DNA from 4 places in the Staphylococcus simulans genome. Region 1 is predicted to be linked to each of the others. Evidence: predicted binding sites of a transcription regulator. Region 1 holds the regulator's gene; each other region holds the start of a gene.
What was found. The regulator Rex, encoded in region 1, represses fermentation and respiration genes when NADH is low (regulators of the CRP and FNR family bind a similar motif). The targets are predictions, from matches to a motif close to TTGTGAAATATTTCACAA.
Positions count from the first base shown of each region.

Region 2: MUA87_RS10640 (nitric-oxide reductase large subunit) is a predicted target of Rex. The motif match lies at 2,313-2,330, and genes of this name have one in related genera.
Region 3: MUA87_RS02770 (nitrate/nitrite transporter) is a predicted target of Rex. The motif match lies at 1,568-1,585, and genes of this name have one in related genera.
Region 4: pflB (formate C-acetyltransferase) is a predicted target of Rex. The motif match lies at 1,366-1,383, and genes of this name have one in related genera.

Region 1 is NZ_CP095100.1:1,014,940-1,018,163, reverse strand. Features, by position in the region: gene MUA87_RS04530 (YeeE/YedE family protein) at 1-688, shown strand, start outside; gene MUA87_RS04525 (sulfurtransferase TusA family protein) at 744-968, shown strand; gene MUA87_RS04520 (redox-sensing transcriptional repressor Rex) at 1,019-1,660, opposite strand; gene MUA87_RS04515 (ABC-F family ATP-binding cassette domain-containing protein) at 2,225-3,224, shown strand, end outside.
Region 2 is NZ_CP095100.1:2,261,959-2,265,182, forward strand. Features, by position in the region: gene MUA87_RS10640 (nitric-oxide reductase large subunit) at 1-2,054, opposite strand, end outside; gene scdA (iron-sulfur cluster repair di-iron protein ScdA) at 2,567-3,224, shown strand, end outside.
Region 3 is NZ_CP095100.1:684,722-687,945, forward strand. Features, by position in the region: gene nreB (nitrate respiration regulation sensor histidine kinase NreB) at 1-721, shown strand, start outside; gene nreC (nitrate respiration regulation response regulator NreC) at 733-1,386, shown strand; gene MUA87_RS02770 (nitrate/nitrite transporter) at 1,719-2,885, shown strand; gene MUA87_RS02775 (FtsW/RodA/SpoVE family cell cycle protein) at 3,022-3,224, opposite strand, start outside.
Region 4 is NZ_CP095100.1:542,464-545,687, reverse strand. Features, by position in the region: gene pflB (formate C-acetyltransferase) at 1-1,290, opposite strand, end outside; gene MUA87_RS02145 (DUF488 domain-containing protein) at 1,570-1,941, opposite strand; gene MUA87_RS02140 (LytTR family DNA-binding domain-containing protein) at 3,183-3,224, shown strand, end outside.

The DNA.
Region 1 (3,224 bases):
TCTTAATTCAAAAACTAATGTTAATGCAGATATGTCAACAAGTACAGGTATTCCTGCTTGGGTTTGGGTAATTGTCATTACAGCAATTACAGTGTTCTTTGTGGTTAAAACAGTACGTAAACCTAAACCGAAAATTGCAGTCCCTAAATTAAAACAAAAATTCACAGGTGTACGTCACTTCTTCTTTGAAAAGAAATTCCACCCATTCGTAGCAGCAATTATTGTTGGATTAATTGCGTTACTTGCTTGGCCAATGAGTTATTCAGCAGGCCGTGAAGGTGGTTTAGGTATCACTACACCTTCTTCAAATTTAGTACAATTTATCATCACAGGTAAAACATCATTCTTAGACTGGGGTGTATTCTTAGTCTTAGGTATTTTCATTGGATCTTATATTGCAGCTAAAGGTTCACGTGAATTTGCTTGGAGATTACCAGATAAAAAGACTTTAAGAAATAGTGTTATCGGCGGTGCATTAATGGGATTCGGCGCTTCAGTTGCCGGCGGTTGCTCAATTGGTAACGGCTTAGTTGCAACAGCAGCATTATCTTGGCAAGGCTGGATTGCTCTTGCATCAATGATTTTAGGTACTTGGTTAATGAGTTACTTTATCTTTATTAAACCAATGAAAGCATTACGTAAAGCACCTGCTAAAACAACTGCTTCAAGACCTGCAACACAATCATAATTAAGTTAAAATAGCCATAACGAATAAAAAGTTTTAAACAAAGGAGAATGAAACTATGGTATACGAACTAGGAACAGTCGGAATGGTTTGTCCTTTCCCTCTTATCGAAGCACAGAAGAAAATGGAAGAATTAGAAGTCGGAGACGAATTGAAAATTGACTTTGACTGCACACAAGCGACAGAAGCTATCCCAAACTGGGCAGCTGAAAAATCTTACCCTGTAACAAATTACGAACAATTAGGAGACGCTTCTTGGACAATTACAGTTCAAAAAGCCTAAACTAAAAAAGGAGTTTGCATTGAATGAAAATTCAAGCAAACTCCTTTTCTTTATTTACGATTCATATTATTCATAAAGAAGAGTAAAGACTGTAATTCTACCCCTAAATCAATATGATGTACTGATACATTATCAGGTACATCGATACGTGAAGGTGTAAAGTTTAAAATACCTTTTACGTTACTAGCGACAAGTTGATCAGCAACTTCTTGTGCTGCTCTTCCAGGTGTTGTGATAATCACTACATCTAAATTGCCTTTTTTCAAAATATCATGAATGGCATCCATGTCTTTAACTACAACTTTTCCAATTTGCGTACCGACTACATCCGCGTCAATATCAAACGCTTCTGTAATCACCATATCATCGTGGATTGAGAAGTTATATGAAAGCAATGCTTTCCCTAAGTTCCCTACGCCGACTAAACCAATACGAATTACATCACTTTCGCTGATTTCGCCTTTAAAGAATTCTAATAAACTCTCCACATTGTAACCATAACCTTTTTTACCCAGCTCACCAAAATATGAAAAATCTCTTCTGATGGTAGCTGAATCAATATCCAATGCTTCACTGATTGTTTTAGAATTCACTCTATCTATCCCTTTTTCTTGAAGGGTATTCACGAATCGGTAATATAAGGGTAATCGTTTCAAAGTCGCGCGAGGAATTTTATTGTTTTGATTAGCCAATTTATTTTCCTCCAAATCTTTCTAACTACTATCCCAAACTTTATTCAGTTCAACCATAATAAAACTATACTTTTAATCGTATGAAGTTATGTTAATTTAGCCATGGAGTTGTGAAAAGTAGTCATTTTATCGACTATTAGCAGATTATAGTATTATCATAGTTAATAATGCTGTACAACAATACTCAGCTTGTTTCTGGAATCATTTTTTATTATTTAAGTATACCGTATGATTTCAGAAATTGGAATGACTGTATTATCAACATTTTAGTGAATACGCTCTTTATTACACTAAAACATCCATAATTGCATTTGTAAATTACAGCAATGTACTAACTATTATACGATTAGAATTTTGTTTTGAACACATTTTTTTAAAACAAATCATAATTAATGGTCTGTATTAAATGTGTATTGACACAAATTTCTGATAAAATATTCAATCTTTTAATTTCGCGTGATATGTTAGGAATTCATGTCAATTGCGCTTATAATAGTAACTAAGCGACGCTTTTTAGGAAGGAGGACTACGAGATATTTATAGACAAATCTCGTATAAATTTGAATGATATTACTACAACTAAACAATGTCTCAAAATCCTTCGACGGGGAAGAAATCTTTAGTGATGTCCACTTTGAAGTAAAGAGTCATGAAAAAATAGGCATTGTCGGCAGAAATGGCGCTGGCAAATCAACATTAATGAAAATCATTGCTGGTGTGGATGGTTATGATAGCGGCAATGTCTCGAAAATCAAAAATTTAAAAGTCGGTTATTTAACACAACAAATGACCTTAGATACTGACCATACCGTATGGGAAGAGATGTCTAAACCTTTTGCGTATCTTAAACAAATGGAACAAGAGATGCAGGCGGAAACTAATTGGTTAGCCAATCATGCTGATGAATATGAATCTGAGACTTTCAAAGACCATATGGCAAGATATGAAGCTTTGTCTAACCAATTTGAACGCTTAGAGGGGTATCAATTTGAAAGCAAGATTAAAACGGTCTTACACGGATTAGATTTTAACGAAGAAGATTTCAATCGTTCAGTAAATGATTTCAGCGGTGGTCAAAAAACACGTTTGTCACTCGCACAAATGTTATTGAGTGAACCTGATTTATTATTACTTGATGAGCCGACCAACCATTTAGATATGGAAACAACACAATGGCTCGAAGATTATTTGAATTACTTTAAAGGTGCTATCGTTATTATCAGTCACGACCGCTTCTTCTTAGATAAAACGGTCAACCAAATCTACGATGTCGCACTCGGTGCAGTTCAACACTATGTCGGCAACTATAGTAAATTCATCACACAACGTGATCAATATTATCAAAAACGCATGCAAGAATACGAACGTCAACAAGCTGAAATTAAACGACTAGAAACATTTGTCGAAAAAAATATCACACGTGCATCAACAAGCGGAATGGCTAAAAGTCGTCGAAAAGTTTTAGAAAAAATTGAACGTATCGATAAACCGATGTTAGATGCTCGCAGCGCTAATATCCAATTCGATTTTGATCGTAATACAGGTAATGACGTATACCATATTA
Region 2 (3,224 bases), 1.2 Mb from region 1:
AAACCAATATTTAATAACCAACATGAAATAGAAATCCATTTTTCAACTTTCTTCGTCCAGAATTCAGGTTTAGTAATACTTCTTAATACATATAACATAATCGCAATTGAGAACATACCATACACACCGGCCATTGAGCCATGTGCGTGCGCAGATGTCCACTGTGTTCCGTGTTCAAAGTAGTTAATGGCTGGCGCATTAATCAAGAATCCTAGTGCACCCGCACCAATTGCGTTCCATAATCCTGTAGAAGCTAAGAAGATGAATGTACCTTTGTATGGGAATTCAATTTTACTGAATTTATAAACACGATAATGGGTGTAAGCTTCCCAAATTAATAAACATAACGGTACAACTTCTAAAGCAGAGAAGCTTGAACCTAATGCTAACCAAATTGAATGGTCGCCTTGCCAGTAATAATGGTGCCCCATTCCTACAATTCCTGTACCTAGTAATAAAATGATTTGGAAGTACAATGCACGAATTGTAGAATGTATTGTCGTTAATTTCATATCTACCATTAAGAAACCAATTAAAATAACCGCAAAAGCTTCAAAGATGCCTTCTACCCATAAGTGTACAATCCACCAACGCCAATAATCTGCGAAAGTGACATGTGAGTTAGGCATAATAAAGAGTGATGCTAAGTAGAACATTGGAATTGCGATTGCGCCAATAAACAAGAGCAAGATTAAACGTTTACGATGTTGTTCACTGCCATCTTTAATCGCTGGGATGAAGCCTCTGGCTAAAATAATCATCCATAGCACCATACCGATGATAAATAAAATTTGCCAGAATTTACCAAGCTCAATATATTCCCAACCGAAATGACCGAATAACCACCATTTATCGTTAATCCAACCAAGAATATTGCCCCATTCACCTATCATACTACCGCCAGTAACAATCAATAATGCGACGAATAAGATATCGACTAATTTACCTTGATGTTTAGGCTCTTTACCGAGCACCCTCGGCACAATATAGATCCCTGTCGCAAGCCATGTTGTAGCCACCCAGAAGATCACCAACTGCAAGTGCCATGTCTTCGCAATGTTGAATGGGAATAGTTTTTGAAGCGGAATACCAAAGAATTCATTTTCCACATAATAATGGGCCATTAATTCACCTAATAAGATTTGAATTAAAAACAGCACCATCACAATCACAAAGTATTTGGCTGTTTTGGCCTGACTTGATGAAATTGTATCTTGAATTTTAATTTCAGGTAAACGACGTTCACTATCATATGTTGATTCCATGTCGAATTGATAACGTCTTTGAAAGTAAATAATAATCGCAACACCAGCGACTAATATCGCAACGGAAATTGCTGACCATATCAATGCTTCACTTGGCATTGTATTACCCGCTTGTTCATCAAATGGCCAGTTGTTTGTATATGAGAAATCTCTATCTGGACGATCTGTTGAAGATAACCATGCACCCCAGAAGAAGAAATCACTCAAATGCTCAATTTTATTCCCTTTGACCATATAATCATCTGTCTTGATTTGATCAATCATATTTTGTGGTAACCCTGCTTGCTTGGGATTATTCACAAACTCTTTATGATAATAATCTCTGACATAATTCAAGCCTGCAACTTGTGCATCTGTTAATACAAGTTCATCTTTAGCTTTTGAATAGCGATTCACCCGTATTTCTTTTTTAACTTTGTCTTCAATGCCTGCTTTCTGCATTTGGTTTAATTGTTTAAAAGGTTTATCATAAAGATGTTCAGCATAATAGTAATGCATCCCTTTTAAATAATGATGCAATGTTTCTGCAGTATAATCAGGACCTAAATAAGATCCGTTTCCTAAATATGAACCATAATCCGTCAATCCATATTTTTCATAAATAGCTTGACCACTGATTAGTTCGGATTTAGAAATGACCGTCTGTCCACTTTCATTCACCACTTTTGTTGGACGAGGCGCTTCATTTTTAAATATCAACCAACCACCAGCTAGCAAAATACCGAATACGACGACTAATATTGTTACTAAGACCTTCGACAATCTACTGTATGGATTTTTCATCCCGATTTCTCTCCTCAGTAACTTCGACTCTCAACTTCAGAATACGCCTACTGCAATTGATAGTAAATATCATTCTCAATTAGTTCTTAATTTTGTCATAAATGTATTTATACATAAATTGTTGTTTTCTTCGATTTTAGTTTTATTTTAATATGTTTATTGTTAAGCAAACTTTGTGTTCTACAAATATTTTAATAAGCGGTATGGTCTCTCCTTCTTAATATTTTTCATTAATCTACTGATATTGGGAATCATTTTCAATTATTCAGAAATTTGTCACAAATGATTGGTTTACGGTTTATTTACACTTATAGTATCTAAAGTAATATTTTTCTTGTGCATTTTAATATAAACGCCCCTTCTTCGAGTTACTTTAATCTCTATACAGGTAAATTTACAATAAATTTTCTTGAAGTTTTTATGAAGATTACAATAATACTTTTAATTTAGAACACTTTTTGTTTTTATTTATCACTATTCTTCTTATAATAGAGATGAGTCGAAAAGGAGCGTATATTATGATTACTAAAACTGATATTGTAGCGAACGTTGTGACAGACTATCCGAAAACTGCTGATATCTTCAAACGTTCTGGTATAGATTTTTGTTGTGGCGGCCAAGTTTCTATTGAAGAAGCTGCGAAAGATAAAAAAAGAGTTGTTTTAGAAGATTTATTAGCTGAACTTGATGAAGCAAGTAAACAAAATGCCGGAGGACAAGGCTTAAATCCTAAATATTTAAGCATCCCTTCTTTAATTCAATACATCCAAGATGCATACCACGAACCAATGAAAGAAGAGTTCAAAAACTTAACGCCTTATGTGACTAAACTCGCAAAAGTTCACGGTCCAAGTCATGAGTACTTGTTAGAATTAAAAGATTTATATACAACATTTAAAAACAACATGTTAGAACATACACAAAAAGAGGATGAAAAAGACTTCCCTCAACTTATCGCATTTGCGAATGGTGAGAATGTTGATAACGTAGAAGCTATTATCGAAGATTTAACTGCAGATCATGACAGTACAGGTAACTTGTTACGTAGAATGGATGAAATTACGAATGATTTCCAACCGCCTATCGAAGCTTGCGGAACATGGCGTTTAGTGTACACTCGTTTAGCTGCGTTAGAAAATGCGACATTACAACATGTACATTTAGAAAACCACGTTT
Region 3 (3,224 bases), 330 kb from region 1:
CGATACAGCCAATGAAATCTATGCATTTACACTACACAATGTTTCTCCTCAGATTGAACGACAAGATAAACGTTATCAGCGTTTGATGATGCAAAAAACAATTTCAGCACAAGAAAATGAACGTAAGCGGATTTCCAGAGAATTACATGATGGTATTGTCCAAGAATTGATTAATGTAGACGTTGAATTACGTTTATTAAAGTATCAACAAGATAAAGATGAAATGGTTGATAATTCTAAGCGTATTGAAGGCATTATGTCACGTTTAATCGATGATGTCCGTAATTTATCTGTAGAGCTGCGCCCATCTTCATTAGATGACTTAGGACTAGACGCTGCTTTCCGCTCTTACTTTAAACAGTTCGAGAAGAACTATGGTGTGCATATTGCGTATCATACTGATTTTTCGGCACAACGTTTTGACAGCGAAATCGAAACGGTAGTTTATCGTGTGGTACAAGAAGCATTATTCAATGCGCTGAAATATGCACAAGTAGACACAGTTTACGTTTCCTTACACTTAGGAGAAGCGTCCATTATCGCTGAAGTGAGCGATCACGGTACAGGATTCAATATAGGTGATAAAGCCAAAGGAACCGGCCTAGGATTATTCGGCATGAATGAACGTGCTGAATTAGTCAATGGTTCAGTTAATATTGATTCACAAGTGGGACGTGGTACAATAGTGACGTTAGAAGTTCCAATAACTGATAAACGATAGGAGACTTGATGTTGAGAATTGTTATTGCAGATGATCACGCAGTGGTGAGAACGGGCTTCTCTATGATCTTGAATTTCCAAGAGGATATGGAAGTCGTAGATACTGCTGCTGAGGGTGTTGAAGCATACCAAAAAGTGATGCAGCATCGCCCTGACGTGTTAATTATGGATTTAAGCATGCCGCCAGGGGAGTCAGGTTTGATTGCGACAAGTAAAATTATGGAAAGTTTTCCTGAAACAAAAATACTTATTTTAACGATGTATGATGATGATGAATATCTGTTCCATGTCTTAAGAAATGGCGCGAAAGGCTATATTTTAAAGAACGCACCAGATGAACAATTAATTTCAGCTGTGCGTACGGTTTATCGCGGCGACACTTATATTGACCCTAAAATGACGACATCATTGGTCAATGAATTTGTGAATAATTCTGACCAAGATGGCAAAAATACGAATGATCCGTTTCGTATTTTATCTAAACGCGAGTTAGAAGTATTGCCTTTAATTGCCAAAGGTTATGGGAATAAAGACATCGCAGAAAAATTATTTATTTCAGTGAAAACTGTAGAAGCACATAAAACACATATTATGCAGAAGTTAGAATTAAAATCTAAACCAGAATTAGTGGAGTATGCCTTAAAGAAAAAATTGCTTGATTTTTAAATAGGAATGACATTGAACTCATCAAAATAGATGAGTTCTTTTTTTTAATTTAAAGTCGAACAATTTGAATAGTATGTGACTAATATGTGAAAAAATTGTGATGAAAAAAGCCTTTAACATGCTGATTTTAACTAAAATAGAGGGATTAGGGAAAAGCCGAATGTTTTAAGGGAATGCCCTTATGTTCAATAATTCACCTAAATAATACACTATTAAGTGTAAGCAGTATCTTTAACTGATGAATAAAATAACTTCGACTCAAAAAACACATCAGGGGGATACTGCTGCTCTTATTAAATATGATATGAAAATGTAATGTTAGGGTGAAAAAAATGAACAAATCTAGAGGCGGTTTACAGTTAACCATCCAAACGTTGAGTTTGGTTGCCGGCTTCATGGTATGGAGTATCATTGCACCATTGATGCCGCTGATTTCAGAAGACATTAAAATTACGAGCGGACAAGTTTCAATTGTACTCGCAATACCAGTTATTTTAGGATCTATTCTTCGTATCCCATTCGGTTATTTAACAAACGTTATTGGCGCAAAATGGGTCTTCTTCGCAAGTTTTATTATTCTATTAGTACCTATCTTTTTATTAAGTTCAGCAACATCAGTTAACATGTTAATGATTGCAGGCTTCTTCTTAGGGGTAGCAGGTGCGACTTTCTCAGTTGGGGTAACGTCATTACCTAAATATTTCCCTAAAGAAAAAGTTGGTTTAGCGAATGGTATTTACGGTATGGGTAACTTAGGGACAGCCGTATCTTCATTCTTAGCACCACCATTAGCAGGTGTTATCGGTTGGCAATCAACAGTGAGATTATACTTAATCTTAATGGCAGTATTCGCAATCATAATGTTCTTCTTAGGAGATGCTAAAGAACCTAAAGTTAAGGTTCCATTTGTAGCACAAGCGAAAGATTTATTAAAAGACTTACGTTTATATTACTTAAGCTTATGGTATTTCATTACGTTCGGTTCTTTCGTAGCATTTGGTATCTTCTTACCTAAATACTTAGTTGATCATTTTAATTTGACTTCAGTAGACGCAGGAATCAGAGCAGGGGTCTTTATCGCGATTGCGACATTACTTAGACCGCTTGGTGGTATCATCGGGGACAAAATTGATGCGGTGATGGCATTAAAAGTCGACTTTATTATTATGATTATCGGTGCTGTCTTATTAGGTATTTCTGATGGTATCTTATTATTTACAATTGGATGCTTAACAATCAGTGCATGTGCAGGTATCGGTAACGGTTTAGTATTCAAATTAGTACCGCATTACTTCCACAAAGAAGCAGGTGTCGCAAACGGTATCGTATCAATGATGGGTGGTCTTGGAGGATTCTTCCCACCATTAGTGATTACGTATGTGACAAGCTTAACAGGAACAAGCCACTTAGCTTTCATCTTCTTAGCATTATTCGGAGTGATTGCGTTTATCACGATGTGGCATTTAGGCAAGAGAAACCGTTCGCTTGCAGCTAAATAAGAACGGTATGGATGAATGAACATGTAAATATTGAAGACGTAAGGACCACTAATAGATGAATGTTAGTGGTCCTTAGTCATATTAAAAAGCAGGACAAGAGAAAGGTGATAGACTTACATTTGTCCTGCTTTGAATGTTATTTAATTGCTTGAAGTTTAGTGTGTGCGGTACGTTCACGATTAATTTTACGTGTCGTCATAATCAATGCTGCAAATGCAATACTGACACTTAACATCGATGAACCGCCATAGCTGAGCAACGGTAAGGTTACACCTGTTAAAGGAATGGTACCTGAAACACCGCCGATATTAACGAAGGCTTGGATAAAGATGTAACTGC
Region 4 (3,224 bases), 470 kb from region 1:
ACGTGCACCGAAGAATTGCATTTGTTTACCGATACGCATTGCAGATACACAACATGCGATACCATAGTCATCGCCATAGCTTTCACGCATTAAGTCATCGTTTTCGTATTGGATCGCACTTGATTTGATACTCATTTCAGCACAGAAAGTTTTGAAGTTTTCTGGTAAACGTTGTGACCATAAAACTGTTAAGTTTGGTTCTGGAGCTGGTCCTAAGTTATCTAATGTGTGTAAGAAACGGAATGAGTTTTTAGTAACCATGTGACGTCCGTCAATACCTACACCACCGATTGATTCAGTTACCCAAGTTGGGTCTCCTGAGAATAATTCGTTGTAGTCAGGTGTTCTTGCAAATTTTACAAGACGTAATTTCATAATGAAGTGATCCACAATTTCTTGTACTTCACGTTCAGTGATGTCACCATTTTGTAAGTCACGTTCTGCATAGATGTCTAAGAATGTAGAAGTACGTCCTAAACTCATTGCAGCACCGTTTTGTTCTTTGATTGCTGCTAAGTATGCAAAGTATAACCATTGAACTGCTTCTTTGAAGTTTGTAGCTGGTTTGCTGATGTCATAACCATACATTTCAGCCATTGCTTTTAATTCATGTAATGCACGGTGTTGTTCAGATAATTCTTCACGTAAACGGATTGTTGCTTCGTCCATTTCAGTAGACATGTTATTGAAGTCTTTTACTTTTTCTTCAATTAAGTAGTCCACACCATATAATGCTACACGACGATAGTCACCGATAATACGTCCACGTCCGTATGCATCTGGTAAACCTGTGATGATACCTGCTTTACGGCAAGCTAACATTTCTTTAGAGTAAGCATCGAATACACCTTGGTTATGTGTTTTACGAATGTCAGTAAAGATTTTTTCAGTTTCTTTATCTAATTCATAACCGTATGCTTCACAAGCTGCTTTCGCCATACGAATACCACCGAATGGTTGCATTGAACGTTTGAATGGTTTTTCAGTTTGAACACCTACGATTTGTTCAGTGTCTTTGTTTAAGTAGCCTGCATCATGTGAAACGATTGTTGATGCAACTTTAGTATCCATATCCCACATGCCGCCACGATCGCGTTCTTCTTTAGATAATTCCATAACTTGTTTCCATAAATCACTTGTTGCACGTGTTGGTGATTCTAAGAATGATGAATCGCCATTGTACATTGTGTAGTTCAATTGAATAAAGTTTCTAACATCCACTTCTGAAGTCCATTTGCCAGTCTCAAATCCTGCCCATGCTGATTGTTTTCTTGATTTTGGTTCAATCATTGATATCCCTCCATGGATAATGTGTATTTTAGGTTTATTGTTTGTTCACCTTTTCACATACTATTATACATTGACTTGTGAAATAAATCACTAAAATATGAAAACGTTTTAATAAACATGTGTCAAGGTTGTGACTCTGTTAGATTAAGTGTTACATTCAAAAATCACTGTATTAGAACAGTAAATTTTTAATTGCAAATAAAAAACAATCCAGTAAAGCGTTATATGCATTACTGGATTGCTTCAATATTTATTCAATGATTACTGGTTAATTTAACGTTACTTGTATCCTTGATCTTTCAAATAAGATTGTAAGACAACAGCTTGATTATGTTTTTCATCTTTAGCGCCAAATAGAATAATCACATCTTTACGTGCATCTTTAACCATGCCTTCTAATGTTTTGAGTTCTTCATTTTGTTCATCATTGTTTTCAAGTTCTTTGATATATTTCTTTTTAAAGTTTTCGAACTTATCTGCATCATGGTTGAACCACTCTCTTAATTCTTTTGTCGGTCCGATATTTTTTAACCATTCATCCAAATTCGCATTTTCTTTTGAAATACCACGTGGCCAAACTCGATCCACTAATACACGTACACCATCGTCTTCTGCTTTGTCATCATAAATGCGTTTTACTTTGATTGCCATACAAGCATCCTTCCTTTCAAACAATAATCAGCACTTTATATTTATTATACCCTTGTCCTATATACACAAACGACGCTCATTTCTTATTTTAATAGGAAGAAACACAACATTCCGTATTGTATACAATCATTCTGTGGTGGTACAGCGCTTACATAGTACAACAGTAAACTGTACAGTTTCACAATAACGTCACAACTCTAAAAAGTTATGCACCATTTATAGTGATTTTAACCACAACTCATGTTATTGTAGTATGTGAAATAGATAACAAAGTTGTTTCAAGCGATAATGTTGTTCAAGAGACCCCTGAGACACGAACAACAGATAGATGAGCGCTTTAAACAACGCTATCTATTTAATATTTTAATTTGGCGGCATTATTTTACGATAATGCGACGCTTTACAGTGAACGAGTACATCTCAGAACAACAACCTAGAAATGTCATTGGCAGGAACACCGTGGTAGGATTTCTGTCATGTTGCTGCATATTTCTTTAAAGATGTTCCCCGCATCCTAAAGAAACATGTATCAATTTTAGTATATTTCAGGAGGTGAGTTGCTCATATAAGCGAAAACGAAGACAGGATTACCCCATCCTAATTTCGATGCTGACATATTCGAATCATATTAAACTTTGATGTGTTTCCCCTGATACATCAAATTAACAACAAAATTTCAAAACAGCTGCATTTTAAAGTAAGTGGCTCCCCAACCATTTACTTAGTATACTCCCAACTTTCGTAAGCGGCTGTAAGGAATGATGTGCCCCGATAATATGAATCGAATGCACGAGCTTATCTCTAAAAATGAGTCGTAGGTATATTCAAAAGTTGAGCATTCATGAAACAGATAGATTGGATGACAGAGGATTCAACGTCTGCATGTCATACATGCTCAATCCACTCCTTAAAAATTGTAGGCAAAGTAAGTAATAAGAATGATAACCAATCATATTGATGAACTCTGATAGAAATATACTAAATGGTTAGTCTCAATACACTTTCCCCTGAGTGTATTGAACAATGAGTAAACTCCTTAAAAATTGATATTGTTATTACAAGTACTAGAAATGATTCCCCTTCATTTCTAAAATCACTGTAATGGAGAGAAGGTTTCCCCAGACCTTCTCTCTTTTTTGCTTTTTAACCACTTGTCGTCTCCTTGATACCACATGTATCAAAACTATTCTCATAATCATCAAGCTCTGCTTTAATAGAATTAAAGAGAGGAGCGAGTGCTCATGAAAATCAATTCCTATTTTGATCCGACTTATCCTGAAGAA